Regions from separate parts of the Rhizobium sp. LjRoot258 genome, predicted to be linked through region 1. Evidence: riboswitches for the same ligand, from Rfam matches in the RefSeq annotation. Region 1 holds a riboswitch; the other holds the start of a gene.
The links. Region 1 has a riboswitch for FMN ahead of ribB (3,4-dihydroxy-2-butanone-4-phosphate synthase). Riboswitches for the same ligand answer to the same signal wherever they lie in the genome.

Region 1 (15,479 bases):
GTCGATGACCAGCGTCAGGTTATCCAGCTTGAATTGCGCCGCGGCCATGATCGCCTCCCAGTTGGAACCTTCCTGCATCTCGCCGTCGCCGGTGACAACGTACGTATGATACTTTGCGCCGGAGAGCTTGGCGGCCTTCGCCATGCCCACCGAAACCGGCAGACCATGGCCGAGCGGGCCGGTGTTCGTTTCGACACCTGGAACCTTGTTGCAGTTGGGATGCCCGTTCAGTCTCGAGTGCGGCTGCAGGAAGGTGGAAATCTCCTCTTCCGGAATGAAACCGCGCTTTGCGAGCGTCACGTACAGGGCGCACGCCGTATGCCCCTTGGAAAGAACGAACCTGTCCCGAGCGGGGTGCTTCGGCTGGTCCGGCCAAACGTTCAGCACGCGGAAATAGAGGGCCGTCAGGATATCGATGACCGACATCTCCCCGCCGATATGGCCGGCACCTGCTTCGAAGACTGCCTGAAGATCGCGCAATCGGATCTCGCGAGCGAGGCGCTCGAGTTCTGTCGTATCCATGGGTTCCTCTCATGCATAAATATTCAATCATCAATATTTTTGCACACGAGCGCGTTTAGTCAACCCCCTCAGGCAAACATCATGCCAGCAGGAGCACGGACAAATGTTGTTGACAGCCATAAACCAACTTGTTAATGAATTTTCCAGCAGGCGTGCATAATTATTCTGCCCTGAACAAATATTGACTACCAGCCTAGACCTAGGGAGGAACGATGGTGGCGCTCGATATCAATGAACAGAGGCTTTCGGCCGGCACCTGGCTTAGCAAAGTCAAGGGAGCTACCGGTCCACTCGTGGGGCTGCTCGCACTTTGCGTCTTCCTAAGCTTCAGCACAGACGCGTTTCTCTCAGTTCGAAACGGCCTCAACATCCTCGATCAGATCACCGTCCTTGGCATCATGGCGGTTGGAATGACCTTCGTCATCCTGATCGGCGGCATCGATCTTTCGGTCGGCTCGGTGCTTGCGCTCGCTATGATGGTGATGGGTTGGAGCGCCAACATCGCCGGCCTTCCACTTGCCGTCGGGATCGCTTTCGGCCTGGTCGCCTCCGGCATTTCGGGGCTGATCGTCGGCCTGCTCGTGACGCAGTTCAAGGTTCCGGCGTTCATCGCCACTCTGGCCATGATGTCCGCAGCGCGCGGCGTCGCGAACATGATCACGGATGGTCAGCAGATCGTAGGATTCCCCGACTGGTTCATGATGCTCGCAATCGACCGCCATTTCGGCGTGCTGACGGCCACTGTCTTCCTGATGCTTGCCGTCGTCCTCGTGGCCTGGCTTTTCCTGCATTTCCGTTCCGAAGGTCGCATGCTCTACGCAGTGGGTGGAAATCCGGAGGTCGCCCGCCTCGCAGGCATCAACGTCAAGCTCGTGACGATCGGCGTTTACGTGGCGAGTGCGGTCCTTGCAGGACTCGCAGGCATCGTGCTCGCCGCCCGCCTTGACTCTGTCCAGCCGTCCAGTGGTTTCGGCTATGAGCTAGATACAATTGCTGCGGTCGTTATCGGCGGCACTTCGCTCTCCGGCGGCGCCGGGGGTATCGGAGGGACGCTCATCGGTGTCCTTATCATCGGTGTCCTTCGTAACGGTCTCAACCTTCTCAATGTCTCGCCGTTCCTTCAGCAGGTGATCATCGGAATCGTCATCGTACTTGCGGTCGGCGCGGAGACTATTCGTCGGCGTCGCGCCTGACGAAGGGGCCGCCAGGTCGGCGAAGCCCTGGAATTCCGCCCCAAAGGGTTGGAGCGGATCAATACCCCGAGGGGGAGGTATTACCCGAGGGTCCCATCAAACAACGGAGGAAATACAATGAAAATTGCGCGCACCATGCTCGCGTCTGCCGCACTACTCGGTCTTACGCTCGGACCTGTACACGCCGCGGAGCTGAAGAAACTCGGCCTCGCCGTTGCCAACCTTCAGGCAAATTTCTTCAATCAGATCAAGCAGTCGGTCGAAGACGAAGCCAAAAAGCGTGGAATCGAAGTCGTCACCGTCGATGCTAAGGGCGACGGACCGACGCAGGTCAACCAGATCCAGGACCTTCTGACCCAGAACATCGATGCACTGATCTACATTCCGGCGGGAGCCGCCGCTGCGACCGTTCCGGTCAAACTTGCCAAGAGTGCCGGCGTTCCGGTGGTGAACGTCGACCGCAACGCCGACGGCGCACCGGGCGATACCTTCCTTGCAACGGATTCCGTAGCGTCCGCCAAGGCCGTCTGCGATTACATTCTGAAGCAAGCCGGTGGCAAGGGCAAAATGGTCATCATTCATGGTCAGAAGGGCACGACGCCCGAGGTGGACCGCTCCAAGGGATGTGCCGAGTCCCTCAAGGCAAATCCTGATGTAAAGGTTGTTGCCGAACAGTACTCGAACATCTGGAGCCAGGACGAGGGCTTCCAGATCATGCAGAACATGCTCCAGGCAAATCCGGACGTCTCGATCGTGTTCGCGCAGGCCGACGCGCTCGCACTTGGCGCCGCGCAGGCCATCAAGGTCGCCAATCCTTCCCAGAAGATCGTGGTTGGCGGCTTCGACGGCGACACTGCAGCACTCGAAGCTCTGGGCAAGGGCGTCTTCGACGTGACTGCGACACAGCAGACGCAGAAGATGGGCCGCGATGCGGTGGCAAACGCCGCCAAGCTCGTCGCCGGAGACAAGGTGCCTCCGGTACAGCTTATGGACGCCACGCTGACGACAAAGGAAAACGTCGCAGGCTTCATCGCCAGCCACCCGTAATATAGTCAAGGTCTCGAGGAGGTTGCCGTGACTGATCCGGTTCTTTCCCTGAAGGGCATATCGAAGTGGTATGGACCGCTCCAGGTTCTGAAGAATGTCAGCTTGGACGTCTATCCGGGCGAAGTGGTTGCACTTCTCGGTGAGAACGGAGCAGGCAAGTCAACGCTTTCCGGCATCATCGCCGGGTCACGCACGCCATCCGAAGGGTCGATGACATGGCTGGGGCAGCCCTATGCCCCCGCCACCCCAAGAGAGGCGATCGACAAGGGCGTCGTCCTGATCCATCAGGAGCTGCAGCTTCTGCCGCAGCTCTCCATCGCGGAGAACGTCTTCATAGGACGTTGGCCCATGAAGAACGGCGTCGTCGACCGTGCCCAGATGGTTCGTCGCGCCCAGGAACAGCTCGCTCGCCTGAACCTTCACATACCGGCAACGCGGAAAGTCGCAGGGCTTTCGACCGCAAATCAACAGCTCATCGAGATCGCGAAGGCGTTGGCTCTCAATGCGAAACTCCTGATCCTCGACGAGCCGACGGCGGCACTTGGCGGCGCGGAGACGGAAGCTCTCTTCGAACAGGTTAGGAAGCTTCGGTCGGAGGGCGTTGGCATCATCTATATCTCCCACCGCATGGAGGAGATCAAAAAGATCACCGACCGGATCGTCGTACTTCGCGACGGGGAGCGCGTGCAGGAATTCGCCGACAGCGCGACACCCGTGCGAACCATCGTCGAGAGCATGGTCGGACGCTCGCTTGACCGCTTGTTCCCAACGCTGCCGGTTCCGACCGATCGGCCAGTACTTCAGGTGTCCGGGCTGAGTTCTCCTGACAATTCGTTCCGCGACGTTACCTTCGACGTCAAGGGAGGAGAAATCCTTGGAATCGCCGGACTGGTCGGCGCCGGCCGCACGGAACTTGTCCGCGCCATTTCGGGGGCGGATCCGATCAGCGCAGGCTCGATCAGGCTGGAAGGCGAAGAACTTAGGCTGCGCGATCCTGCGGACGCGATCGCCAAAGGGATCGTAATGGTTCCGGAAGACCGAAAGGACCAGGGCCTGGTAGTCGGCCACCGGATCGGCGAGAACATCATCTACGCCAACCTCGACAAGCTGGGCGGGCGTTGGATCACGCCGCGCGTCAAGCGTTCGTTCGCGGAAAAGGCGGTCGCCAAGTTCGGCGTAAAGGGTCGCGCCGAGCAGTATGCCTCGGACCTGTCCGGCGGCAACCAGCAGAAGGTCGTGATCGCGAAATGGCTTATGCGCGATCCCAAGGTCGTTGTGCTCGACGAACCCACGAGAGGCATCGACGTCGGCGCCCGAGCGGGCATCTACGACATCATCGTCAATCTTGCGAAACGGGGCGTCGCGGTCATCGTCGTGAGCTCGGACCTCGAGGAGGTTCTCGGCGTGTCCAATCGTATTCTCGTGCTTGCCCAGGGCAAGCAGGCAGGCATTCTCAATCGTGACGAGGCAAATGACGTCTCGGTCATGGAGCTAGCTACAATCTAACAGACAGAGAAAGGAAGAGCGGTGTCCGACATCACTCTGAACGCCCCGAAGCTTTTCGATCTCAGCGGCCAGGTCGCAATCGTGACCGGCGCCGGCAGCGGGATTGGGCAGCGCATTGCCATCGGCCTCGCACAGTGCGGCGCCGACGTCGCGCTGCTCGACCGTCGAACCGACGACGGGCTGGCCAATACCGCTGAGCACATTCAGGCTGCTGGCCGTCGTTCTATCCAGATCGCAGCCGACGTCACGAGCAAGTCTTCCCTTGGAGATGCGGTGGCCCGCATTGAGGCGGAACTCGGTGCACTGACACTTGCAGTCAACGCCGCAGGTATCGCCAATGCGAACCCCGCCGAGGAGATGGAGGAGGAACAATACCAGACGTTGATGGACATCAACCTGAAAGGGGTCTTCCTTTCTTGCCAGGCCGAGGCTCGCGCCATGTTGAAGAACGGAGGCGGGTCCATCGTCAACATCGCCTCCATGTCCGGCGTGATCGTCAATCGGGGACTGAGCCAGGCGCATTACAACGCTTCCAAGGCCGGCGTGATTCATATGTCGAAATCCGTGGCGATGGAATGGGTCGACCGCGGCATCCGCGTCAACACAATCTCGCCCGGATACACTGCGACGCCGATGAACACGCGTCCGGAGATGATCCATCAGACCAAACTCTTCGAAGAGCAGACGCCAATGCAGCGCATGGCAACCGTCGACGAAATGGTCGGTCCGGCGGTGTTCCTGCTGTCGAATGCGGCAAGCTTTGTGACGGGCGTTGACCTGCTTGTCGACGGCGGCTTTTGCTGCTGGTGATGTGATGAGAAAGTTGGTTGCTGGCAACTGGAAAATGTACGGTCTCGCTTCCTCCCTGGCTGAGATCGAGGCGCTGAAGGGGCTCACGGGCGAGGCGGCGTGCGATATCGTCGTCTGCCCGCCCTTCACGCTGATAGAAAAGGCCGCCGAACGAGCAAAGGATTCGACCGTCGCTATTGGCGCCCAGGACTGCCACCCGCAGATTTCGGGCGCCTACACTGGAGAGGTGTCGGCGGAGATGCTCGTCGATGCGGGCGCACGCTTCGTAATTCTAGGTCATTCCGAACGTCGCATATTCCACCACGAGACCGATGCCATAGTCGCGACCAAGGTCACTGCAGCTCACACGGCCGGACTGACCGCAATCATCTGTGTCGGTGAGACCCGTCGTGAACGCGGTGACGGAAAGGCGATCGAAGTCGTTGGCGGACAGCTACGCGCTTCAGTTCCAGCGGGTGCCTCCAGTTCGAACATGGTCGTTGCATACGAACCTGTCTGGGCGATTGGAACCGGTCTGGTTCCGACCATAGAGCAGATCGAGGAGATCCATTCTTCGATAAGGCAGATGCTCGAAGAACGGCTGGGCGAAGATGGGCGCAACGTAAGGATTGTTTACGGTGGCTCTGTGAAGGCCTCGAATGCCGCCGACATCTTCGGGGCGGCAAACGTGGATGGAGCCTTGGTCGGGGGCGCATCGCTGAAGGCGACCGAGTTCGCTGGGATCATATCGGCAGCCGTTTGAAAGTCGGCGTGACGCACTTGGGGCTGCTTTGCGCCCGATATCGTCAGCCACCGCGAAAGGAAGAGAGTATGAAACGCTTCGAAAACAAGACCGTCGTCATCACCGGAGGCAGCCGCGGCATCGGTGCTGGGATCGCCAAGCGCTTCGCCAGGGAAGGGGCCAATCTAGTGGTCTCCGCCAATGAAGAGTCGGTCCATGCAGTCGCCGAGCAGATCAAGGCGGATGGCGGCAATGCTGTCTCATTCGTCGGAGACGTCACTAGCAAAACTAGCGTAAAGGCACTCTATGACGCGGCGGAGAAGGCTTTCGGCACTGTCGACGTGTCCATCCAAAACGCCGGCGTCATCACCATCGCCCGCATCGAAGACATGACGGAAGGCGAGTGGGACAAAGTCATGGCGGTCAACACGAAGGGCGTCTTCTTGTGCGCACAAGAAGCAATTCTGCGCATGCGTAAGCATCGACGCGGCGGCCGCATCATCAACACCGCCTCCGGCCAAGCGCGCGACGGCTTCATCTATACGCCACACTACGCCGCATCGAAGATGGGGGTCGTCGGGATCACCCAGAGCCTTGCCAAGGAGGTCGCGACCGAAAATATCACCGTCAACGCCTTCTGCCCTGGCATCATCGAGACGGACATGTGGGCCTACAACGATCAGGCCTGGGGAAAGCTCCTCGGCAACTATGGCCCTGGGGAACTCATGAAGGAATGGGTCGAAGGCATTCCGATGAAGCGGGCAGGATCGGGCGAGGACGTCGCCGGTCTCGTCACCTTCCTCGCCAGCGACGATGCTGCCTACATCACCGGCCAGACGATCAATGTCGATGGCGGCCTGATCATGTCGTAGCTTTATTCAACAATGGGGAACGGTGCGTTCACCAGGAAGAATCAGATTCTCGATCGCTCGGCGGCTGGAAGCCTCTTGCAAAACAACGCATCGATCCCCTATGTTATTGGTGTTCTCAGGGCGGGGTGCAACTCCCCACCGGCGGTATCGAGGCAACTCGGAGCCCGCGAGCGCCTTCGTTGGATAAACGGAGGGTCAGCAGATCCGGTGAGATGCCGGAGCCGACGGTTACAGTCCGGATGGAAGAGAGCAATGCAGACGACTCCGCTCTATGAGCGGAACCGGACGCTTGTTCGCCCAAGGGAAAATGGTGGCTTTGACAGGCCATGCACGCCGCTCACAACGGCTAACCCTTGAAAGGCAAGAAAGTGACGATTTCCAAAATTGACGATGCGGTGGCCGCGATTGCGCGCGGCGAAATTGTCGTCGTTGTCGATGACCGTGACCGGGAAAACGAAGGTGATCTCGTGATTGCGTCAGAGGCAATTACTCCGCAGGCGATCGCGTTCATGATGAACCACGCGCGTGGCCTCATCTGTGTCGCGATGGAAGGCGAGAGGCTCGACGAGCTCGATATTCCTCTGATGGTGCCGCGCAATACCGAAGTGCTCAAGACCGCCTTCACCGTTTCCGTGGACTACATTCCGGAAACGACGACCGGGATATCTGCCGCCGACCGAGCTGCCACCGTTCGAGCACTCGTCAAGGACGGTACACGCCCCGAGGATTTTGCGCGCCCGGGTCATATTTTTCCGCTTCGCGCTCATTCCAATGGGGTGCTGTCTCGTCCCGGCCACACAGAGGCGGCGGTGGATCTTGCAAGGCTCGCGGGCTTGTCACCCTCAGGGGTGATCTGCGAAGTGGCCAACGACGACGGCACGATGTCGCGATTACCGGAACTTGAGGCGTTTGCTGAGCGCCATCGCCTTCATCTAGTTACGATCGAAGACTTGATAGCCTATAGGACCGCGATGACCTTATCCGAGAGAGCGGCTTGAACTTCGTAGAGATCGCGTTCGGTTGGGATGCGATCTCCCTCTTGAATCGGCGCCCGTACTGATGGGTCAGCATTTCGAGCCATTCTCGGATCCACTGAGAACGCGCAGGAAATTGTCTTCCGAGCATCTGCACGGTCGGAGGAAATGCAAATGCGACAACGGCATTTGCAATCCATAGCATGAAGACGCACACTCCTTTGGCAAAGCTGCGAATCTTCAGCGGGACATCTCCGCGAGCGGCCACCATACGAGCAGGCCGATCGTGCCCTGCATCGAAAAGACGAAGCCGACTACGAAAAGCAGGATGGCATATGGCTTAAGGGTTATACCCGGCATGAGGAGCGCTGTGAGGCCGATCAGGAGATGGAATGTGGTGGTCAGCACAACCCCCCCAACAACATGACGCGCCGATCGATCCTGTTCATGAAAAACAAGCCGACCAGAATGCCAAGCACGCTGAACAGGCCACATCACGACTATAATCAACGGCGATCTAGAGCCTTGAGCGCCTGTTCGGCGAACCGTGGTGACGTCTATGCAAGTCTTTCGATCAATTCTCTCATCGTCAGCGTCGGTCGCCGATAGGCGGCCGCTTGCATTGTGAGCGCCTTCAGAACCTCCGCGAGAAGCGTCGATGGGGCCGAGTATACCGTTGATCCAACCTTCCCTTTCGGCAAGAGCGTCGATGCGCCCTCAGTCCTGTTCATTCGGCTGGCTTTCAAACGCTCCTCGACATGATCCTCGAGGAATATCGCGAGCACTGCGCGGAGGGCGAGAAGGTGCTGTCCGGGCTGATCGGCGTGGTACTGTCGCTGATGGATCGCCTCGGGGGCGTCGTCGCGCTGCCTTCGACCTCGCCGACGGTTGCCCTCGGGCTTGCGCTTCGTCGCGCGATCGACATTCACTTCAAGGAGGACTGGACCGTCGGCCGATATGTCGAGGCGCTCGCAACGACACCGCACCTGCTCGACAAGGCCGCCCGCGAGGTTTTCGGCCTCTCGGTCAAGGAGCTTTTTCTGGAGCGGCGCCTCCTGGAGGCGAGGCGCCTGCTCCTCTTTACCGTCCGCTCAGTGGAAGACATAGGCCGAGAGACCGGCTTCGAGGACCCGGCCTATTTCTCCCGCTTCTTCCGCAAGCGCACGGCGAGGCACCTGCCGCGTGGCGCCGGCGCCATCTGCATCAGGAGACGAAGACGCCGGCGGTTTGATCCGATGGATCATCGCGCTACTCCAACTTCGCCTACAGCACATTGCGAAAGGGCTCTCAGTCTCGGCCGTATCCCGGTGATGTCCAGCCCGTCACATTACGGGTTATCCTTATCTCTTCAGGTTGACGAGCACGTCCATGATGTCGGAGCCCGTTTGGAACACCTTGGAATTGGCCGTGTAGGAACGCTGGGCTTCGATCATTTCGGTCAGTTCGCCGGCGAGATCGACGTTCGAACTTTCCAGCGCACCCGATTGGATAGAGCCAAGGCCATTCGATTGCGGAAAGCCGGTGACCGTCACGCCAGAGGCACCGTTTGCGCTGTATACGTTGCCGCTCAACAATGTGAGATTGTCAGGGCTGGCAACAGTTGCGAGCGGTATCTGATAGAGCGGCTTTGTCGTGCCGTTCGAATAGGAGACCGTAACGACGCCATCCGTGCCGATACCGACGGAGCTGACCGTGCTTGCCGCCTGACCGTCGGCCGAACCTGTTGCGGCGAAGTCCGATGAGAGCTGAGTGAAACCCGAATAGTCCATCGTGATCGTCTTAGCGGTAACGGGATCGACGATGTCGGTGTTGGTTGCAGAGGTCAGTTGGCCGTTCGCATCGAAACTGAGGCTGGCCACGCTTACCGCACTGGAGGAGTAGGGGAAGGACGTCGTGCTGCCAGTGCTGGCATCAGCATTGCGGTAGGCGGCGACTTCCCAGGTGGTGCCGGTGATGGCACCACTGGCGTCTGTCGTTTCGCCAGTCTTGGTGAAGTAATAGTCGTACTGCACCGTGTTGCCAAGGCTGTCGTAGGCGACAAGCGACATCTTCTTGGTGTCGTCGGTGACAGTCGTCGCGTCGTTTGCGCTTGGAAGTGCGCTGGGGTCTGAAACAACCTCAGCGCTTGAATCGAGGTTGCCGCTGAAATAGGCCGAGGTCGAAGCGATTGCACTGAGACCGGACTGGGCCACGTTGACCGGTACAAGGCCATCGAAGCCGTTGACGACGACCGCCGGCGCTCCCGAGTCATAGGAGTAGCCCATCAGCGTAAATCCGGCGCTGTTGACGAGATTGCCATTCGCGTCGACGGAGAAATCTCCGGCGCGCGTCAAGACGGGTGTTCCATCCGCGCCGTTGACGATGAAAAAACCGTCGCCAGAAATTGCAAGATCGTAGGCGGAGGTGGTGTAGGAAATGTCACCTTGTTCGGCAACGGCCTGGCGGACCGACGTTTGCACGCCGCCAGAGTTGTAGTTGCCGGTCGTGGAAGGGAGGACGAGCGAGGAGAAAGACGTCGATACCGACTTATAGCCCGTTGTGTTGGCGTTGGCTATGTTGTCAGCGACGGTGCTTAAGCGGTTGGCCTGCGCGTTCATTCCCGATACTGCGGTTTTCATGCTGCCGAAGATGCTCATGGCATTTTTCCTTTCGTGAGGAGTGAAGGGACATGCCGTCATCTGGGCGCACAGGAAGACCGGACGGCAAACGCATGCCGACGCGAAGCGCGATGAGGACTGGGCGAGTTCGCAGCGGATCATCCGTGCGCACCGCTACGTCCAGCCGAGTGGCAGATTCAGCGGCGAATCATTATGGTACTTCTTGGTACTTTAAATGCAGCCTTAACGTCTTCAATCCCTGAAATCATCTATTATTTTCTGTGGCTGACGGGTTGAACTTCGATCGACAGCGGTTACACCGCAAAACCGTGGAAAGTCCTGCCGGCGTTCGCTTATTTAGTGGCAAGTGGTTGACGTTGCTTCGAATGTCGTGATTTGTAGCCTGCGCGAAGTCGTGCAGGTCAATGCATCCGGCGCCCGACCACTTTGCGTCTAGGTATCAGCAACGGATTGGCGAAGCCCGTGAACGCGCCTGAACAAAGACTTGATCAACGGCAAGTGAAGCGGTCCCGTGGTCGTCCTCCGACCTCTGATGAGGCAACTCGCCGTCTGCAGATAATCGAAGCCGCACGACAGGCGTTTGCTGAGCTTGGCTACGCAGGTACAACGACAGATATCGTGGCAACGCGTTGTCAGATATCGAAGCAGACTCTGTACCGGTTGTTTCCCAGCAAGCAGGAATTGTTTGTCGCTGCAACCAACATCTCCGAACAAAGGCTCCTTGCGCTGCCGCGGCCGATTGACGAGCAGGCGCCGATCGAGGAGACGATCGCCAGGATATTCCGCATTGACCGGGACGACGACGATCAGGCAATCCTTGTCCGGACGATTGTCAGAGACTCGTCTGTTATTCCCGAACTGGCGGAAGCGCTGGGTACAAGCGAGGTTCTTCGCTCCAGGCAAGACCTGGCCGAATGGCTAAGCGCGCAGGTCGAGAAAGGCTTGCTGCGCCTCGACGATCCGCTGAGTGGTGCGCGCCTGTTGATGGACATGATCTTCGGAGGCATGAACCCGCCCGATGGATGGAGCAGCCCGGAGCAGGAGAGGGAACACCTATGGCTGTGCATCATGGTTTTTCTGAGAGGCACAGCACCTTGATTTTTGGGTACGCATAAGTACTAAGGTTCATCGCTAAGGGACTTGATCAGGCTTTGGTTACGTTTCATCACCGAGGTCTGTGGATGCGAGCGTTCAGATAATGAAGCAACGGCCTAAAGCTCCATTTTCAGAAGAGGCTCTTCAGCGAACACTTGTGCGCGTCCTCAGGCCAATAGTGCGGCTGTGCTTGGCGAGCGGACTGAACTTTGTCGCGTTTTCGGGCTTGATGCGGCGCCTCTTTGTCGAGGTCGCTGAAACAGACTTTGCTTTACCGGACAAGAAGCAGACCGACAGTCGCATATCATTGCTCACCGGCATCCATCGCAAGGACATAAGCCGTCTTCGGGTGAGCGAATTGACGGTCGAATCCCTGCCTGCGCCGGCTTCCCGAACGAGCCGGATCATCGCTCGCTGGCTTGCTGATCCCCGTGCCTGCGATGAGGCAGGTATTGCCAAGGCGCTGCCTCGCGTTTCGTCAGACGGAGATTTCTCCTTTGAGAGTCTGGTTGCCGAAGTCACTCGTGATCTTCATCCAAGAGCTGTACTGGATGAATGGGTTGATCGCGGGCTTGCGATGGTCGACGATCAGGATCGCGTTCATCTGAGCGCAGCCTCTCTCATTTCCAGCGGGGATGCCGAAACGAGACGGCACTATTTTACGCGCAACCTTCATGATCATGCGGCTGCGGCCGTAGAGAACATCCTTGCCGAGGCACCCCCGTTTTTCGAGCGAGCCGTCCATTACAATAACATTTCCGATGCGCTCGCCGCGCGGCTGGAGGAGGCGAGTCGCGAAGAAGCCATGGCGATGCTTTTGCGGCTCAATCGGCTAGCCAATGGTGCCATCGAGAACGATTCCGGCGGAAATCGGCGTTGGATCGCTGGCGTCTACGTCATGCAAGCGAAAGATAGCCCGGTTGAGTCGGGTGGCGGGGAGAGCGACGAATGAAGCCGTCGGTTCTTTTGCGACGTCAGTTCTTGCTGGGAATCGCCTGCCTGCCTGCGGCGCTGGCGGCGAACGCCGCGGAAAGGACTCGACCCCACGATCACGGCATCGGAGGTACCGGTCAATCCATCGTCGGTGGTGAAGATCATGGGATCGGTGGCACCGGCATCGTTGGCACGATCACCGGCTTCGGCAGCATAATCGTCAACGGTCGACATGTTCCTTACGCACGCGACGTCCCGGTCTTTATCGATGGTCAACGCGTCGATGCGGGTGACATGCGCCTTGGCCATGTCGTTCGAGTACTGCTCGATGGGCAAAGTGCTCAGGCAATCCATATAACCAGTGAAGTCGCCGGCCCCGTTTCAGCAATCGGCAAGCGGCAAATGACCGTTCTTGCGCAGCGCATAGACTTGAGCAAGGTAGAGCGCCTGCCACGTGTGGCGCTTGGACAGGTCGTCGCTGTCTTCGGAATTCGCAGACCCGACGGCACCATTGTCGCGAGCCGCGTAGAGCGGCGTAAGAGGTCTGCGGTTCCCGCGCTGAGGGGTGTCGCGGAGTTCAACGACGGACAGGCCCGTATTGCAGGATTTGCGATTGGCCGGTTGTCGCGCAGCTTCAATGGAAAACGTGTTGTTGTCAGATTCGCTATGCGGGGCGGCCAGTGGCGGCCAGCGCGCGTCAGTGCGGAGGAGATTGTGCCCGGCCTTCAGGCGGGCGTCGTCAACATAGAGACCTTTATCGAGCGAAACGGTTCAAGCCTACGGGCAGGCCTCGGAATCCACGTACGCGAAAGAGGTGCAGGCGTTCTGGCAGACCAGGGGCGCGCTTTCCTTGATCTACCCGTATCGGGTGGAATGTTCGAGGCCCGCGGACCGGGTGCACCTGACAGGCGTCCTGCATTTGATCCCAACCGACCGGGCGGCCCTCCGCCAGATGGTCCAGGCATGGGGCGGCCGCCACCTGGCCGACGCGGGCCGCCGCCGGGAGGACCGCCATCCGATATGGGCGATCCTCCCGGGCCACCGCCGGACTAGACGCCAACAAACATGAAGTGTTCCTAGTGAGCATTGGACGTGCGCATGACTGGGTAGCCGTTGGCAATTGACAAATGGGAAATTTTCCCATTTATTTTGCGAAGCAGAGCCGATCGTTGCATGGCCTCTGGAGAAAAGGAGACTTGTCCCTTGGACGATGTGTTGCGCTTCAATGCCATTTCGCTACCAAACCGCGATGCGGTGCGGTCGCCCTACGGCTGTGAATTGCAGTCGACTCACGCCGAACTCGCCCAAGTCATCCTCACCTGGGAAAACCACGATCAGATTGTCGAGTTGTTCCGGCGGGCCAGCGGGGTTGCTCTCCAGATCACCGACCTTTGGGAGAAGACCAAGGGCAGTCGCCTCGACCAGGATGATGTCGACTTCCTTACGGGGCTAATGGCCGTACAGGCGCAGTTGGCAAAAGCCGTATCGCAAGTTGATTGACGATAGTTGCCAAGACTTTTCTTTCGTCGCGACTCAATGAAGCCGGAGGCCGAAGTGATCGTTTCGTAGGAGCGGCGCTACAGTGATCGACAGTGCCTGCATATCGAAGCAGATATCTGCGACCAAGCAGGTGACGATCGCTTCGCACAGGAGTTCGACTTCGAGTGGGATTCCGGCAATCTCAATGCCTTCTATACCAAACACCCCGGTACGAGGCCATGCGCGCTTCTGCTGCGGGTTCAGCTTTTGACCCGAGAACGGCAGCAGATCTATGAGATCGCAGGCAAGCCGAAAGGCGCTTTCCAAGCCCTCTTCTTCCGTCGCAATGAAATCCGTGCTTCGACTGGACATGGCCGTCTTGCTCCTACGAACTCTTCAACTGAGCAACTGCCAGCAGCGTATCCGCGCTGATTGACGTGGCGCCACTGAGGATCGTCGCTGCGCTCGAGGTCGTGGTTCCGTTGCTCATGTCGTACATCGCGGTAAAACGCTTGATCAAATCCTTCACCTTGTCGGGATCGCCGAGATCCTCGATCTCGATGAAGTTTGAGACCATCTCCGCCTGCTTCTCGACATCCATGTTCGAGACGGAGCTGGAGAGGCCGAAGGTTGTCGTGAAGAACTCGAACAGTGCGTCGTCCCCGAGGATGTCATAGGCACTGGAAATCGTTGGGGCCATTCGCTCGAAATAGAGTGCCAATCGCACTCCGGTATTGCTGTCTCCCTGATCACTCTCCAGAGTTTGCCGCAAATAGTTGTTCACGGTGTCGATGACATCGCCACGCTGCTGAACAGTGCCTTCAGGCTCGGAAGAGAGGTTCCCGTCCGTGTCAAAGTTGAACGAGGCAACGATCTCAGCGAACCGATTGTCAGACAGGCTGTTGACGTAGCTGTCGGGGTCGTCCGGATCGGATGCGAACATCTTCTGCAATTCGGCGTCGGTAACATCATCGGGATCGATGCCCTTCGCTTCGAGCATCAAATTCACAAGACGGTGGTCCACCAACACGTCAGAGGCCGTCTTCAATGTTGCCATCTGAGTATTGAAATAGCTCATCTCGGTATCGGCGGCGTCTGAGGCGTCTGTCGCGTCCGTACCGGTAAGGTATCGGATCTTGTTTTGCTTGTAATCCGCAACGAAGTCATCGATGACCGATTGCGACATGGCGAGCAACGGAACCTTAGTGTTCCCGTCGGAGTCGAAATTGAATGAAGCACGCAGTGCGGTGAACCTTTCGTCATTGAGCTGGTTCACGTAGCTGTTTGGATCGTCCGGATCGCTTTCCAGTATTTTTCGAAACTGGCTTTTCGTAACCTCGGAAGCGTCGATTCCAAAGGCGCGTAGCGCCATCTGCCACAATTCGGCGTGATCGTCGTTGTCGTCATCGTCGTCATCCGCATTCGACGTCAGGAAGTCGTCGATGCTGGTCACGTCCGCGATGCGGCTCTTGTAGTTGTCGACCGAATCCTCGATCCAAATGTCGACACTGCTGACGCTGTAGTTTTCCGAGAAGGCAGTCGTGGTGGCAGATGTCTGATCACTGGTCTGCGCTGCAGTTCCATCAGCCAGTGCTCCATCGGAATCGAAATTGAACGCGTCGTGCAGTTCACTGAGCCCGATGGCAGTCGCAAGCGATGAACTCTTCAATGCCGCCGAGATGTAGTTGTCGGGGTCAGAATCGCTCACG
Region 2 (15,479 bases), on a different contig from region 1:
AAGGCGAACGCGGCAGGCTGGAATTGATCTTCGGCTAATCGACGAACGGACATTCTTCCTCACGCCTTGTCAGTTTATGGTCCCACACTGCGATGCCGTCAGAGACTTCATCTCGCATGCGTAGGCCGACTGGTCTTTTTGCAAAAACACAACGAACTTGCCGCCGTTCGGAACGGCAGCCTTGATTTCATAGCCCTTGGACAACAGCTCGCCCATAGAGGCCTTTGCTGCCGGCGGCTGCACCTCGCCCTGGCCCAGCTTCGGGCCCATTCCACCGACTTCCTGGGCGATGGCCCCGGAGGCAGCAAAGAGAACAACAGCAGCAAGCGGCAGCAGCTTCATCAGCGGTCTACCTCACCGAACACGATGTCGAGCGAACCGAGCACGGCCGTCACGTCAGCGAGCATGTGGCCCTTGCACAGGAAGTCCATCGCCTGCAGGTGGGCGTAGCCCGGTGCACGGATCTTGCAGCGGTACGGCTTGTTGCTGCCATCGGCCACGACGTAGACGCCGAATTCGCCCTTCGGCGCTTCGACGGCCGCATACACTTCGCCGGCCGGCACGTGATAGCCTTCCGTGTAGAGCTTGAAGTGGTGAATGAGCGCTTCCATCGAACGCTTCATCTCGCCGCGCTTCGGCGGAACGACCTTGCCGTCAATCGATGAGACCGGACCCGTCTTTGCGCTGCCCATCAGGCGCTCGACGCACTGCTTCATGATGCGAACCGACTGGCGCATCTCGATCATTCGGATCAGGTAGCGATCGTAGCAGTCGCCGTTCTTTCCGATCGGAATGTCGAATTCCATATCGTTGTAACACTCGTAGGGCTGCGAGCGGCGCAGATCCCAGGCAGCGCCCGAACCGCGCACCATGACGCCCGAGAAGCCCCACGACCATGCGTCTGCCAGCGATACGACGCCGATATCGACGTTACGCTGCTTGAAGATACGGTTGTCGGTCAGCAGGCATTCGATATCGTCGAGGATCTTTAAGAACGGATCGCACCATTTACCGATATCCTCGACCAGCTCCGGCGGGAGGTCCTGGTGAACACCACCCGGACGGAAATAGGCCGAGTGCATACGGGCGCCGCAGGCGCGCTCATAAAACACCATCAGCTTTTCGCGCTCTTCGAAGCCCCAGACCGGCGGCGTCATCGCACCGACGTCCATGGCCTGCGTCGTCACGTTCATGATGTGCGACAAGATTCGACCAATTTCCGAGTAGAGAACACGAATGAGCTGACCGCGAATCGGAATTTCGAGCTTCAGAATCTTTTCGACGGCGAGCGCGAAAGCGTGTTCCTGGTTCATCGGCGCGACGTAGTCGAGACGATCGAAATAGGGAACGGCCTGCAGATAGGTCTTCGTCTCGATCAGCTTTTCGGTGCCGCGATGCAGAAGGCCGATATGCGGATCGACGCGCTCGATGATTTCACCATCGAGTTCAAGCACGAGACGCAGAACACCGTGCGCGGACGGGTGTTCTGGTCCGAAATTGATCGTAAAATTGCGAACGTTATGTTCAGTCATAGCGACGCGCTCCGCGCTGGCAATTGGCATTGGACGAAAAGCAGAGAGGCTTCAAGAAATCCGAGCCTCATCTTCACTTCGCCGCCTTCTCGTCTCCCGGCAGCACGTAGTCCGTGCCTTCCCAAGGGGACATGAAGTCGAAATTGCGGAATTCCTGCTTCAGTTCGACGGGTTCGTAGACAACGCGCTTGGCAGCATCGTCATAACGCACTTCGACGTAACCGGTCGTCGGGAAGTCCTTGCGCAGGGGGTGGCCCTCGAAACCGTAATCAGTGAGAAGACGGCGCAGGTCCGCATGACCGGAGAACGGAATGCCGTACATGTCCCAGGCTTCTCGCTCGAACCATTCGGCACCCCTATAAACGACGGTTGCCGACGGCACCGGTTCGCCGTCAGCCACGGCAACCTTGACGCGGATGCGCAGGTTTTGCTTCGGCGACAGCAGGTGATAGACGACATCGAAACGCTTTTCGCGCTGCGGCCAGTCTACACCGCAGATATCGATCATGCTGATGAAGCCGCAGCGTGCGTCGTCGCGCAGGAACGTCAAAAGCGCCAGAATCGTTTCCGGCGTCGCAGCTACGTTCAGCTCATCGTAGCTGATGGATGCATCGAGAAACAGATCGCCGCGCATCTCGCGGAGATAGGAAGACAATTCGCTCAAGGCTTCAGTCATGACAGTCCTCCGCCCTTAGCGCTCGATCGTTCCGGTTCGACGGATCTTCTTCTGCAAAAGCAGCACCCCGTAGAGCAGCGCTTCTGCCGTGGGGGGACAGCCCGGCACGTAGATATCGACAGGAACGACACGGTCGCAACCACGGACGACCGAATAGGAATAGTGATAGTAACCGCCGCCATTGGCGCAGGATCCCATCGAGATGACGTAGCGCGGCTCAGGCATCTGGTCGTAGACCTTGCGGAGCGCAGGCGCCATCTTGTTGGTCAGCGTGCCGGCAACGATCATAACGTCCGACTGGCGCGGCGAAGCGCGCGGAGCAACACCGAAGCGCTCCATGTCGTAACGCGGACCGGAAACCTGCATCAAGCCTTCGACGGCACAGCATGCCAGACCGAACTGCATCCACATCAGCGAGCCCGTACGGGCCCAGGTGATCAGATCGCGGGTCGAGGTAACGAGAAAGCCCTTGTCGGCCAGTTCATCGTTGATTTCGCCGAAGAAGGCGCTGTCGCTGCCGATCGGCTTGCCCGTTGCCGGGTCGATGATGCCTTTCGGGTGTGGCGCGACGAGCGCCTTATCGCTTTGGGCTACTCCCATTCCAGGGCTCCCTTTTTCCATTCATAGATAAAGCCGATGGTCAGCACAGCGAGGAAGACCATCATGGACCAGAAGCCGAACCAGCCGATCGCGCCGAACGAAACGGCCCACGGAAAGAGGAAAGCGACTTCGAGGTCGAAGATGATGAAGAGGATTGATACCAAGTAGAAACGGATATCGAACTTCATGCGAGCGTCATCGAATGCGTTGAAGCCGCACTCGAAGGCCGAAAGCTTTTCGGAATCAGGCGCCTTGAAGGCAACGGCAAACGGCGCGATCAGAAGCGCCAGGCCGATTACAAGGGCGATACCAATGAAAATAGCGATCGGAATATAGGAACTGAGCAGTCCAGTCATCAGGTTCATCCCTGCTTGCGGGCTGCGCCAGGAAGGCGCAAGTGGGCAATTGCCCGGCAAGCGAACGTGCGTTGCAACACAGCCGTGGTTAGCGCAGCCAGCGCCACGGCGCAAGACTTTTAGAGCACCAATTCGACTGTCGAGGCGCGACATTATCAAGCAGATGCAATGATGTCGCGACAAATCCACACAAGTTGATTCAGACTGCATGCCAGCCCACCGGATATTGCATGGCTCGCAGCGAACGACGAACTCCAAGCCAAAGGAAAGACTGGAACCGGTGACCAAGCAGGCACGCAACAAAGAGAGAAAAAAGTCCATATCCGGGACGGAATGGCGCGAGTGACGGGGCTCGAACCCGCGACCTCCGGCGTGACAGGCCGGCACTCTAACCGACTGAGCTACACCCGCGCATGGTGGACTAAAGGACCGGATCAAGCACCAGGTGGTACCTTTCTTGAAATGGCGCGAGTGACGGGGCTCGAACCCGCGACCTCCGGCGTGACAGGCCGGCACTCTAACCGACTGAGCTACACCCGCATTCATTTCAAGCATCCGGAAGCTTTCGCGTCCGTGTCAAAGCAGCCTCGCCGCTTCGATGAGCGGCTAACTAAGGGGTTCGCATTTCAGTGTCAAGCAGCTTTAGAGACAAAACGATGACAGTCCGCGAATTGTTTTCGGGGCCTCAAATTCCATGGGCAGAATCGGTGTATTATTAAGTGAGTGTCTGCCGAGCTGCGGGCAGGCAACCAACTCCCCAGCCCTCGCCTGCCCAGCCTGCGGTTTTCCACAGTTCAGAAATCGCCAAGACAAAGGCAAGGCAAGCAGCTCCACTCAAAAAAATCAAAAAATCTTCGCAAACACTCTTGCGGTTTGTCCGCGATCCGCATAGATCACGGCCACCGACGCGGCGGACCGAACCGGACCGTTCTCGCGAGGGCGATTAGCTCAGTTGGTAGAGCGCCTCGTTTACACCGAGGATGTCGGGAGTTCGAGTCTCTCATCGCCCACCATTCTTTCCGCTCGTATCCGCAATTTTATTTGCTCCTGGCAACAGGTCTTTCGCCGCCCGCGCCAGCAGCCGCCTGTCTATCGGCCAGAAGCGAAGACCACCGGGTCTCAAGCGGCTAAAAGCCAAACGGGCGCCAGCGGGTCCACATCATTCTATGCCAATTTCGGCATTTACTCCGTTTTAATTGAGCGCGCTCAATATTGTTCTTATAAGTTGTCTGCCGTCCGAGCATGACGTTCTGCGGTTTCTCTCATACATATCTCTTATGCTTTTCGGCACGGCCCAAGGTCGCTGCAGGAAGTCCCCAGCATACCTTGCCTAAAAAGTGACTGCCATGCTGGCCGGTGGTCCGGCCCCTTCCCGCAGTTCATCGATGGTAAACGCAGAGTCACGTTGGAGAGCATCTGGTGCAGCCCAATACGCACACGAATATGGCCTTTCGCGTTGCAACGGTCTTGCAACAATTGGGTATCGAGGGGCTGCCGCGCAACTATGAGCTCGTGTTCGAGGCCATGACCGGCAATAGTCCGGATCTCGCCCGCGCACTCAGGTCGCTCGGCCCGGTCAAGACGCAGGATGCTCTGGATGCGATCTGCCGACGTTACCTGCCCCATCACTTCGAAGGCAGCCTACTCGAGGCGCGTTCCGGCCAGGTGCAGCAGGAGCTGCAGAGCATTCTCTCCCTGCTCGACGAAGAGAAGTCCGCTCTTACGCGTTACGGAAGTGTCATCAGCCAAGCTGCCCGGCTCTTCGAAGCCAAGGATGTGACAGACAAGGCCGCTCTCACGCGATCGTTGCAATCGGTGAGCTCGGCCACACACGCTCGCGAGGCACAAAGCTCAATGCTCGCCTCCAAGGTGGTGGAGAAATCGCAGAAACTGGAGGAGGTGCAGCGAGAGACCGCCGCGGCGAACGCTGCCAGATTTGTGGATACGCTGACGGGGCTGGCGAACCGCCGGGGGTTCAACAAGGAACTAGCCAAGATCTACGAGAAATCAGGGCTGCCTGATTTTTGTGGAATCGCCTTTGCGGACATCGACGGCTATGAGACTATTGCCGCCGTGCCGAACCTCCTCGAACCCATCCTCAAGAAAATCGGCGAGCTGATCCAGGGGATCTCCAGCAAAGAAGACCTGGCCTGCCGCTTCGATCGCGGTCGCTTCGGTTTCGTTTTCCGAACCGCAGACGAGACGGAAATCATGCGGCTCATCGACAGGCTCCGCGATCGAATGAAGGGACTTCCGGTGGTGCATCCAGTATCCGGAAAACGGGCCGCGGCGCTTTCATTCTCGGTCGGGATATGTATGTCGAAGGAGGCCCTGACTGCTGATGCCCTGATCGCATTCGCCGAGCAGGCGCTCGGTATGGCAAAGGCATCGGGCGGAGACAACGTCTCCATACATGGCGTGACGAATGTCTCGCACGTGCCGAAGGACTGGCTCATCTATCGATAGAATCAGACGTCGGCGATCTGCGTTGCGCCTTCCTCAGGAAGAAGCCTAGCCAACTTTACGTCGCACTGGCTATAAGGTGGTTCTCACGGGCCGCACGGTCCAATTGTACAAGCATCATCCGAGACATCATCATGAAAACACGCGCGGAACGGCAGGCACAACGGGCGAGCATGCCGAGGACCCAGCTTGCTGCTCATCACATGGAGAACGCAAGGCTGCTGCCGGATCGGGGCGAGTTGCTCTATCGTATCCCGAACGGCGGCATCGGTGTTGAAGTCGGAGCTGCCTTCGGGGAGTACACGGCCGAGATCCTCGAAAAGAACCGGCCAGCGCAGCTTTACCTGATCGATCCCTGGAGCATGGACCGCTATAGTTCGGGGCTCGATCAAATCCACAATCAGTTCAAAGACCAGATCGAGAGCGGGCAACTGCACCTGATGCAGGGCACATCGCTCGAAAAGCTCGCCGAGTTCGACGATGACTTCCTCGACTGGGCCTACATCGATACGGACCATTCCTTCGAGCTCACCTGGCAGGAACTCCTCCTTTGTGAGAAGAAAGTGAAACGAACGGGTAGAATCGCCGGGCACGATTTCTGCACCGGCAACACTGTGAAGCCGATCGTCTACGGCGTCGTCGAAGCGGTCACCAAATTCTGCAAGGATTATGGCTGGCAGTTCGAGTTCCTAACGGTCGAATCGCACGCGCATTTTTCCTACTGTCTGAAGCGTCTCTGACCTCAGGCCTTTCCGGCGTATTGCTCGTCGGTAACGTGTTCCATCCAGCCGGCGGCGCTGCCGTCAAGCGCTTCATGGATCGCGATGTGCGTCATCGCGGTATCGGGTGCGGCGCCATGCCAGTGTTTTTCGCCCGGCGCGAACCAGACCGTGTCGCCGGCGCGAATTTCACGAAGGGGCCCGCCCTCGCTCTGCGCCAGACCTTTTCCGGCGGTGACAATGAGGGTCTGTCCCAGCGGATGCGTGTGCCAAGCGGTTCGGGAACCTGGCTCAAAGGTAACGCTCACCACCCGCACCCGGGCCGGGCTCGGCGCATCCATCAATGGATCCTGGCGGACGGATCCCGTGAAATACTCTGCCGGCGCCTTCATCGAGGGTCGTGATCCGCGGGGTTTGATCTCCATCAGATTATCCTTTCGAACTTGACCTGCCCATCGGAGCCGACCGTAAGCCAAGCGTCCTCATCATCCAAGCGATGTATGGCTCGATCGCACAGCCTGTCCGGTTGAGCAGCAGGCCTTCGGTCGCCGGCCAGTGACGACGACGCGTCCGACGACAGCGGTATCCTGGCAAATCGGTCGCCGAGCGCGCCGTTTGCGTCGCTCTTCGGCAGAGATGGCGACGCTCGGCAGACGCCGCCCTATCTCCGTTGCAAGCGCTTGCTCCTTGCCTGGGCGACTGCTAGTGCCGAGGCATTTCATCACGCGGAGGATTTCCATGAAACAGCATTCTTTCGGTCACCTGCCCCACACCGTCACGAACATCGGTTTCGGCGCATGGCAGATCGGCGGCGCCTGGGGCGATGTCAGCGAAGCCGACGGTCGCGATGCGCTGAACGCGGCGCTCGACGCCGGCATGACCCTCATCGATACCGCCGACGTTTACGGCGATGGTCGGTCGGAAAAGATCATTGCCGACGTTCTCGACAGCCGCGGCGGCGAACGGCCGATGGTTGCGACCAAGGCAGGTCGGCGGCTCAATCCGCATGTTGCCGACGGCTACACCAAGGCCAATCTCGAAGGCTTCATCGATCGCAGCCTGACGAATCTGCGCGTCGACAGCCTCGACCTCGTGCAATTGCATTGCCCGCCGACCGAAGTGCTTTATCGCCCGGAGGTCTTCGACGGCCTGAATGAGTTGCAGAAGGCCGGCAAGATCAGGGGCTACGGCGTCAGCGTCGAAAAGGTCGAGGAAGCGCTGAAGGCCATCGAGTATCCTGGCGTCGTCAGCATCCAGATCATCTACAACCTCTTCCGCCAGCGGCCCGATCACCTGTTCTTCCAGGAGGCGCGACGGAAGAACATCGCGGTCATCGCCCGCGTGCCGCTCGCAAGCGGGTTGTTGTCCGGGAAGATCACTCGCGAGACGAAGTTTGCGAGCGACGATCACCGCAATTTCAATCGCCACGGCGAGGCCTTCGATGTCGGCGAGACATTTGCCGGCGTCCCCTTCGAGGTCGGCCTACAGGCGGTGGCGGAAGTGCGCAAGCTCGTGCCGGCCGGCGCAACAATGGCGGCCTTCGCGCTGCGCTGGATCCTGATGAGCGATGCGGTAACCGTCGTCATCCCCGGCGCACGCAACGCCGAACAGGCACGCGCAAACGCAAAAGCTGCAGGCCTCGCACCACTATCGCATGACGTGATGGACGCAACACGCGAGATCTACGAGCGGCTGGTCGCTCCCTATGTCCACCAGCGCTGGTAGGGCGCGACCACAAGAAAAAATGGCCGGGCGTAGACCCGGCCATTCTGTTTCCTTGATAGATCAATCTCAGTTCGTGCCGACGAGATTGACCGGGAAGAACAGCATTTCACCCGAGGAATCGTCGACGCCGTCATTGTCCGTGACGGCGTAGGCCTTGCCGGAGGCATCGAAAGCGAAGCCTTCGAGCTTGTCGAGAACATAGCCGTTGGTGGCGGCCTTTAACTCCGGAAGGAAGTCGTGAGCTTCAGTCTTCTTGACCACCGGCAACTCGCCGCCCAACTTGGCGGGCTTCAGATCTGATATCGCCACCTTGTAGAGCTTCTTCAGCTTTGCCGCGTCACCGACGAGATTGTCGCGTTCGATGATGTAGACGCTGTCGCCGTGAGCGGAGATTTCGGAAAGACCGACCCAGCCCCCTTCGGACTTGTCGAGCGGGTAGCGGACGCCACCCCACTCCTTGCTCTTCGGATTGTAGGAAACGAGTTTGACAAAGCCCTTCTGGTCATCCTTCCACTCACGTTGGACGGCCATCCAGAGCGTCGCGTCGTCGCCGGACCCGACGATCGTCACGCCTTCAAAGCCGTAGCGGATTTCGTTAGCCGCCAGCTCCTTCGGAAGTGCGATTTCTTCCTTGATCTCACCCTTCGGGTTGACGTGATATAGAGCGTGCGGCACCAGCTTCTCACTGTTGCCTTCCGACGCCAGCCAGACCCAACCCTTTTCATCGACAGCCACGCCCTCGATGTCGAGCTTCTGTGCCGGCTGGCCGTCGCGCTTTACGGTCAGCGCCTCGGTGATCACGGCCGGCTTCTTGGTTGCGTCAATCGTGTAGATCGTCGGCTGCATGCCGAGCACGCTGTCGCTGACGGCAAACAGCTGGCCCGGCTTGTCCGGAACGGCAGCAAGGCCGGAGAGCGCCGCGAAGCCAACCGGGTTGCCGTCCTTTTCGGCGGCAACAATCTTCGGATAGGCGATCTCACCCTCGGCAAGTTCATAGATCATCACATGCGACCGCGGGCCACCATCCTTGCCGAGATCGACTTCGTTGGCAGTCGCGAGGAGATTGTGGGACGGTACGGCGACTGCGCCCTCCGGCGAGACGCCAGATGGAAGGATCTGAACGAGTTGAGGCTCGGCACCGGTATCCTTGTAGACGCCGACGACCGAGGCGCGCTCTGCCAGCAGGAAGATATACTTCTGGCCACCGAACGTCGCCACCTCCAGGCCTTCCGGCTCAACGCCCTTGGCGGATGAACGCTTGTCCGGATAGTGACCGATATTGGCAACGGCGCGTTCGAAGGAGGCACCGGACTCATAGAGTACCTTGCCGGTCTTGTCGAAAATCGTGAAACCGCGCGAACCGCCTTGATAGTCGCCTTCGTTGGCGACGACCAGACGATCATTGTCGAGCCACTTCACAGCGTCCGGCTCGCGTGCGATGTTCTTGAGTTCACCGGTAAACGTCAGCGCGCCATCGCGCCTGGTGTCGATGCCTTCAAGATCGACGCTGCCCGCGGAGAAGTGCGTCTTCACAGACGCAGTCGCCGCGTCAATGATGACGATTTCGTTGTTTTCCTGAAGGGTTAGGGCGATCTCGTTCTGATCGTTGAAGGAGACGAATTCCGGTTCCGGATCGGCGGCCGCGACGCCGGCAAGTCCGGTCAGCGCGACGTGCTTGATCGAGCCGCAATCAACCGTGCCATCCTTGACCTGGAATACGACCAGGTCGCCTGCTGGCATCTGCGGAAGCTTGCCGTCGTTCGCCTCTTCGTCACGCTCGTTCTCGATCGCGATCGTGCCGAGGGTCTTGTCCTTGTTGAGCGCGATGGAATCCGGCTGACCGCCAAGATCACAGGTGCTCTCGATCTTCTCGGTGGCAACGTCGACGATCGCCAGGCGCCCCGAGGGCTTTGCCTTGCTCTCCGACGTATTGACGGCAACCAGCGCCTTGCCCGCGGCCGATGTCACGGATGTCGGCTCGCCGTCCATCATGAGCGCGCCACCGGCCTTTGGTGCCTTGGCGTCTGAGATATCGACAAAGCCGATCGCACCGAGCGGGCTATCGCTATAGATCAGCGTCATGCCGTCGTCGGTGGCCGTAATGATTTCCGCCGAAGTGGCCGAAAGCCTGTCTTTTCCCTCCGGCAGGTTGGATGCCACCGGGAAGGTTGCTATGCGGTTGAAAACGGGCTCTGCGGCTGCCGGTAAGGCCGCCGTCGTCAGAAGCGCGGCAACAACCGCTGTCTTGCGCGAAAATATTGGCATGAAATCCCCCATGAACTCAAACACAGGGTTTTTGCGGGACGGGCATGACAGCGCAATGACACCGGCAGTGTATTCCGGCTGCGTTAGCCGGCCCCCCGCTCCTTCTTCATTTCGTTCCGCATGATGAAGAGCGATGCCCCGAGGATCAGCAGCGCACCCAACCAGAGATAACCGGTCGGGGCATAGCCGAAGACCAACCAGCCGGCGAAAACATTCAGGGGAAGCTTCAGATCGTCAAAAGGCTGGACGTAGGCGGCATCGGCTGTGCTGTAGGCGAGCGTCAGGAAATATTGGGCAATGACGGTCAGCAGACCTGCCACGACAAAAAGGAGAAGCGTCAGGCCGGAGGGAATGCTGAAGCCGGCGGCCACCGCCAAGCCGCCGTTGATCGGAGTGAGGAGTGCCAGCAGCCAGACGGTGATGGTTTCCGGCCGTTCCACTCCGGTGAGACTCTTGGTGATCAGCGACGAGGCGCCCCAGAGCAGGGCTGAGAGGATCGGCAAAAACGCCGCCCAACTGAAGCTATCGGACCATGGCTGCAGGATGATCATCGCTCCGACGAAGCCGGTACCGGTCGCTGCCCACCTCGCGGAACCGATGTATTCACCAAGGAAGATACGCGCACCCATGATGATGAAGAACGGCGAGGTCATCACCAGCGCAATCGCCTGCCAGATCGGTACGGACGCGAGTCCCGCGACCCAGGTCGTCACGCCGAATGCAGCGAAGGCGACGCGCACGACATGGCGCCAGGGATAGCGCGTTCGCATCGCCCCGAAGCCGACGCGCCGGAGAAAGGGCAACGAGAAGACCAGCGCAATGGCATATTGCCAGAAGGCTGCCGAGGCCGAGGGAAAGGCGAGCTTCATCGTCAGCCACTGTGTGATGACATTGAGGATCGAGAAGGCGATGCCCGCGGCGACCATCCAGGCAGCACCGACCATCGCACGCGAGGCAGAAGATATTTGGGAAGTCTGATTCATGTCTTTCATCCGAAACCAACACAAATCAGGACGCATGAGCGCGATGTCGCGGCAAGGACAGATTTCGCCCTCGCCCGCTCGGCTCATTCTCTTTCATCCGGACTGTAACCGTCGGCTCCGGAGTTGCACCGGATCTGCTGACCCTTTCGGCAGATCGGCCGAAAGACGCTCGCGGGCTTGAGCCGAAGCCCTTACCGCCGGTGGGGACTTTCACCCCGCCCTGAGAACAACCATTTCATAGGACGGACCTCGTGTGCCGACAAGTCCACGAAATGCATAAAAAAAGGGTTCGGCCGTGGCCGAACCCTTCGAAACTTACACCGCCGGTCTCGTTGTCCGGCTGCCAAGCAAATTCATATCAGCCGTTTACGGCGTCCTTCAGGCCCTTGCCGGGCGTGAACTTCGGCACGTTGCGAGCCGGAATATCGACTTCAGCGCCGGTGGACGGGTTGCGGCCCTTCGTGGCAGCGCGATGGGAAACGGTGAAGCTACCGAAACCAGCGAGACGAACGTCGCCCTTGCCCTTCAGTTCAGCCTGGACGACTTCGAAAACAGCATCAACTGCGGAAGCAGCGTCGGTCTTCGAGAGTCCTGCCTTTTCGGCAACTGCGGACACGAGTTCATTCTTGTTCATGTTTCCACCCCTTTCTAAATGGTTCGAAACGACTCAAATCTATAAGCTAGGCGCAGAACGGAGTTCATCAGGCCCGCCGCACCCCAAAGACCCTGCAAATCAAGGAAATGCAAGCGTCTGCGTGTCGATTTCACAAAAAAAGGCTGGCGAAAACGCCAGCCTTTTCAGGGTTTTTAAGCAATTGGGCGCGAATGTGGCAAACATGGCTCAGTGAGCTATGGTTGCACCCGTTTCGTCGAGCCCTTCGACCGTTGCAATGACCGGCGTTTCCACCGTGCCATCCCACTCGATCGCCTCGGGTCTGCGGACCAGCGCATGCTTGATCACCTCGCCCATGCGGGACACCGGGATGATCTCCATGTTGTTCTTCACGTTGTCCGGAATCTCCGCCAGATCCTTGGCATTTTCTTCCGGGATCAGCACCTTCTTGATGCCGCCGCGAAGCGCTGCAAGCAGCTTTTCCTTCAGACCGCCGATCGGCAGCACGCGGCCGCGCAGCGTGATTTCACCGGTCATCGCGACGTTCCTGTCGACCGGGATACCGGTCATGATCGAGACGATCGCGGTTGCCATGGCGACACCGGCCGACGGACCATCCTTGGGCGTCGCGCCTTCCGGCACGTGCACGTGGATGTCGCTCTTGTCGAAGAGCGGTGGCTGGATACCGAAATCGACTGCGCGCGAGCGCACATAGGATGCCGCTGCGGAAATCGATTCCTTCATGACTTCCTTCAGGTTGCCGGTAACGGTCATGCGACCCTTGCCTGGCATCATCACGCCTTCGATCGTCAGCAGTTCGCCACCGACTTCCGTCCAGGCAAGACCGGTTACAACGCCGACCTGATCTTCGCGTTCGGCTTCGCCATGGCGGAAGCGCGGAACGCCCAGATAGTCGTCAATGTTCTCTGCGGTCACATGAACGGACTTCGTCTTGCCCTTGATGATCTCGGTGACCGCCTTGCGGGCGAGCTTCATCAATTCGCGTTCGAAGTTACGAACACCGGCTTCGCGGGTATACTGCTGGCTGATCGCCATCAGTGCATCGTCGCTGACCGAGAATTCGTTCGGCTGCAGCGCGTGTTCCTTGATGGCCTTCGGCAGCAGGTGCCGCTTGGCGATCTCGCGCTTTTCGTCCTCGGTATAGCCGGCGATACGGATGACTTCCATGCGGTCCATCAAAGGTGCAGGAATGTTCAGCGTGTTCGCCGTCGTGATGAACATCACGTCCGACAAGTCGTATTCGACTTCCAGGTAGTGATCCATGAAGGTCGAGTTCTGAGCCGGATCCAGCACTTCGAGCAGAGCCGACGACGGGTCGCCACGGAAATCCTGGCCCATCTTGTCGATTTCATCGAGCAGGAAGAGCGGATTGGACTTCTTTGCCTTCTTCATCGACTGGATGACCTTGCCGGGCATCGAACCGATGTAGGTGCGGCGGTGACCGCGGATTTCGGCTTCGTCACGAACGCCGCCAAGCGCCATGCGGACATACTCACGGCCGGTCGCCTTGGCGATCGACTGGGCGAGCGAGGTCTTGCCGACGCCCGGAGGGCCGACGAGGCACAGGATCGGACCCTTAATCTTGGTCGCGCGAGCCTGAACAGCCAGGTACTCGACGATGCGCTCCTTGACCTTGTCGAGACCGAAGTGATCGGCTTCGAGGATCTTCTCGGCGTTGTTGAGGTCTGACTTGATCTTCGACTTCTTGCCCCACGGAATACCCAGCAGCCAGTCGAGGTAGTTGCGGACCACGGTCGCTTCAGCAGACATCGGGCTCATCTGCCGCAGCTTCTTCAGCTCCGCATCGGCCTTTTCGCGGGCTTCCTTGGACAGCTTCGTCTTCGCAATGCGCTCTTCCAGTTCGGCCATCTCGTCGCGGCCTTCCTCGCCGTCGCCGAGCTCCTTCTGGATCGCCTTCATCTGCTCATTCAGGTAGTACTCGCGCTGGGTCTTCTCCATCTGGCGCTTGACGCGCGAGCGGATGCGCTTCTCGACCTGCAGAACCGAAATCTCGCCTTCCATGAAGCCGAGCGCCTTTTCGAGGCGAGCCTTGACGCTGGTGGTTTCCAGCATCTCCTGCTTTTCGGTGATCTTGATCGACAGATGCGAAGCGACCGTATCGGCAAGCTTCGAGTAGTCGTCGATCTGGCTGGCCGCGCCGACAACTTCCGGCGAGATCTTCTTGTTGAGTTTTACGTAGCTCTCGAATTCGGAGACAACCGAACGGCTCAGAGCTTCGAGTTCGACCGGATCGTCATGCGGCTCTTCGAGAACATGACCGAGGGCTTCATAGAAATCCTCGCGATCGGTGTAGGCATCGATCTCGGCGCGTGCGCGACCTTCGACCAGGACCTTGACGGTGCCATCAGGCAGCTTCAGCAACTGCAATACGTTGGCGACGGTGCCGACATTGTGGATGGCGGACGGTTCCGGGTCATCGTCGCTCGCGTTGATTTGTGTGACGAGCATGATCTGCTTGTCCGATCCCATGACCTCCTCCAGCGCACGGATCGACTTCTCGCGGCCGACGAATAGCGGCACGATCATATGCGGGAAGACGACGATGTCGCGCAGGGGCAAAACCGGATATGCAATGCTCGCAGCTGACGTTTTCTTCGTCATTTTATTTCCTTTCCATCGTCCCGTTGCCGGGCTCTTCTGGCGCGGCCACTAGAACCGGGCCGCACTCCACTTGAGACACAAGTGGAGGTTCTGACTATGCTTTTCAAGCTGCGCCATGGCCGGTGTCCCCTTGGACATGACAGCTATGCTACAACGGAACACCTTCACTCTGCAGCGCCAGACTGGACCGGCGCTTGCCACTTCCGCGCCGGCTAACACACAAGACCGAAACACACCAAACGGAATCATTCCATAATTGCCACGGACGCGGGAATCCGCAACGGCAGCAGAGGCGCTTTCCGACCTCTTTAGCAAGATTTATCAGGGTCGTGCACTGGTTTTGAAATAGAAAGGGGCCTGCCGACGGCAAGCCCCTTAAATTCACGGTTCGTATCGTAAAGATATCTCTAACGTCTCACGCCGAAGCGTTGGCCTTCTCGTCCTGGCGATCGGCGTAGATGTAAAGCGGACGGGCAGAGCCGCGTGCCACTTCCTCGGAGATAACGACTTCACGTACGCCTTCCAGCGCCGGCAGTTCGAACATCGTATCAAGCAGGATCTTCTCCATGATCGAGCGAAGGCCGCGAGCGCCGGTTTTGCGGACGATCGCCTTGCGGGCGATCTCGCGAAGAGCATCCTCGTGGAAGGTCAGTTCCACGTCTTCCATCTCGAACAGGCGCTGGTACTGCTTGATCAGCGCGTTCTTCGGCTCGGAAAGGATCTGGATCAACGCATCCTCGTCGAGATCCTCAAGCGTCGCCAAGACCGGCAGACGGCCGATGAACTCAGGGATGAGACCGAACTTGACCAGATCTTCCGGCTCTAGTTCACGCAGGACTTCGCCGACACGGCGGTCGTCTGGAGCCTTCACCGTTGCACCGAAGCCGATCGAGGTCTTCTCGCC

Region 2: linked by a shared signal. The riboswitch ahead of ACSQ9D_RS05535 (DMT family transporter) and the one ahead of ribB (3,4-dihydroxy-2-butanone-4-phosphate synthase) in region 1 are both predicted to bind FMN.

What each region holds. Positions count from the first base shown of each region.
Region 1 covers NZ_CAXUST020000003.1:853,144-868,622, reverse strand. The annotation lists gene ACSQ9D_RS32615 (transketolase) at 1-522, opposite strand, end outside; gene ACSQ9D_RS32610 (ABC transporter permease) at 735-1,715, shown strand; gene ACSQ9D_RS32605 (sugar ABC transporter substrate-binding protein) at 1,833-2,762, shown strand; gene ACSQ9D_RS32600 (sugar ABC transporter ATP-binding protein) at 2,790-4,268, shown strand; gene ACSQ9D_RS32595 (SDR family oxidoreductase) at 4,290-5,078, shown strand; gene tpiA (triose-phosphate isomerase) at 5,083-5,820, shown strand; gene ACSQ9D_RS32585 (glucose 1-dehydrogenase) at 5,889-6,671, shown strand; FMN riboswitch at 6,779-6,926, shown strand; gene ribB (3,4-dihydroxy-2-butanone-4-phosphate synthase) at 7,040-7,669, shown strand; gene ACSQ9D_RS32575 (hypothetical protein) at 7,886-8,053, opposite strand; partial or broken gene ACSQ9D_RS32570 (helix-turn-helix domain-containing protein) at 8,392-8,876, shown strand; gene ACSQ9D_RS32565 (flagellar hook protein FlgE) at 8,986-10,281, opposite strand; gene ACSQ9D_RS32560 (TetR/AcrR family transcriptional regulator) at 10,726-11,361, shown strand; gene ACSQ9D_RS32555 (DUF6502 family protein) at 11,462-12,310, shown strand; gene ACSQ9D_RS32550 (DUF5666 domain-containing protein) at 12,307-13,344, shown strand; gene ACSQ9D_RS32545 (hypothetical protein) at 13,495-13,791, shown strand; gene ACSQ9D_RS32540 (DnaT-like ssDNA-binding protein) at 13,825-14,142, opposite strand; partial or broken gene ACSQ9D_RS32535 (DUF1217 domain-containing protein) at 14,156-15,479, opposite strand, start outside.
Region 2 covers NZ_CAXUST020000001.1:1,109,546-1,125,024, reverse strand. The annotation lists gene ACSQ9D_RS05605 (NADH-quinone oxidoreductase subunit E) at 1-53, opposite strand, end outside; gene ACSQ9D_RS05600 (hypothetical protein) at 70-342, opposite strand; gene ACSQ9D_RS05595 (NADH-quinone oxidoreductase subunit D) at 342-1,532, opposite strand; gene ACSQ9D_RS05590 (NADH-quinone oxidoreductase subunit C) at 1,606-2,208, opposite strand; gene ACSQ9D_RS05585 (NuoB/complex I 20 kDa subunit family protein) at 2,224-2,808, opposite strand; gene ACSQ9D_RS05580 (NADH-quinone oxidoreductase subunit A) at 2,799-3,164, opposite strand; tRNA gene ACSQ9D_RS05575 (tRNA-Asp) at 3,499-3,575, opposite strand; tRNA gene ACSQ9D_RS05570 (tRNA-Asp) at 3,628-3,704, opposite strand; tRNA gene ACSQ9D_RS05565 (tRNA-Val) at 4,102-4,177, shown strand; gene ACSQ9D_RS05560 (GGDEF domain-containing protein) at 4,584-5,630, shown strand; gene ACSQ9D_RS05555 (class I SAM-dependent methyltransferase) at 5,762-6,367, shown strand; gene ACSQ9D_RS05550 ((R)-mandelonitrile lyase) at 6,370-6,771, opposite strand; gene ACSQ9D_RS05545 (aldo/keto reductase) at 7,085-8,071, shown strand; gene ACSQ9D_RS05540 (esterase-like activity of phytase family protein) at 8,138-10,348, opposite strand; gene ACSQ9D_RS05535 (DMT family transporter) at 10,420-11,319, opposite strand; FMN riboswitch at 11,401-11,551, opposite strand; gene hupB (DNA-binding protein HupB) at 11,678-11,953, opposite strand; gene lon (endopeptidase La) at 12,161-14,575, opposite strand; gene clpX (ATP-dependent Clp protease ATP-binding subunit ClpX) at 14,991-15,479, opposite strand, start outside.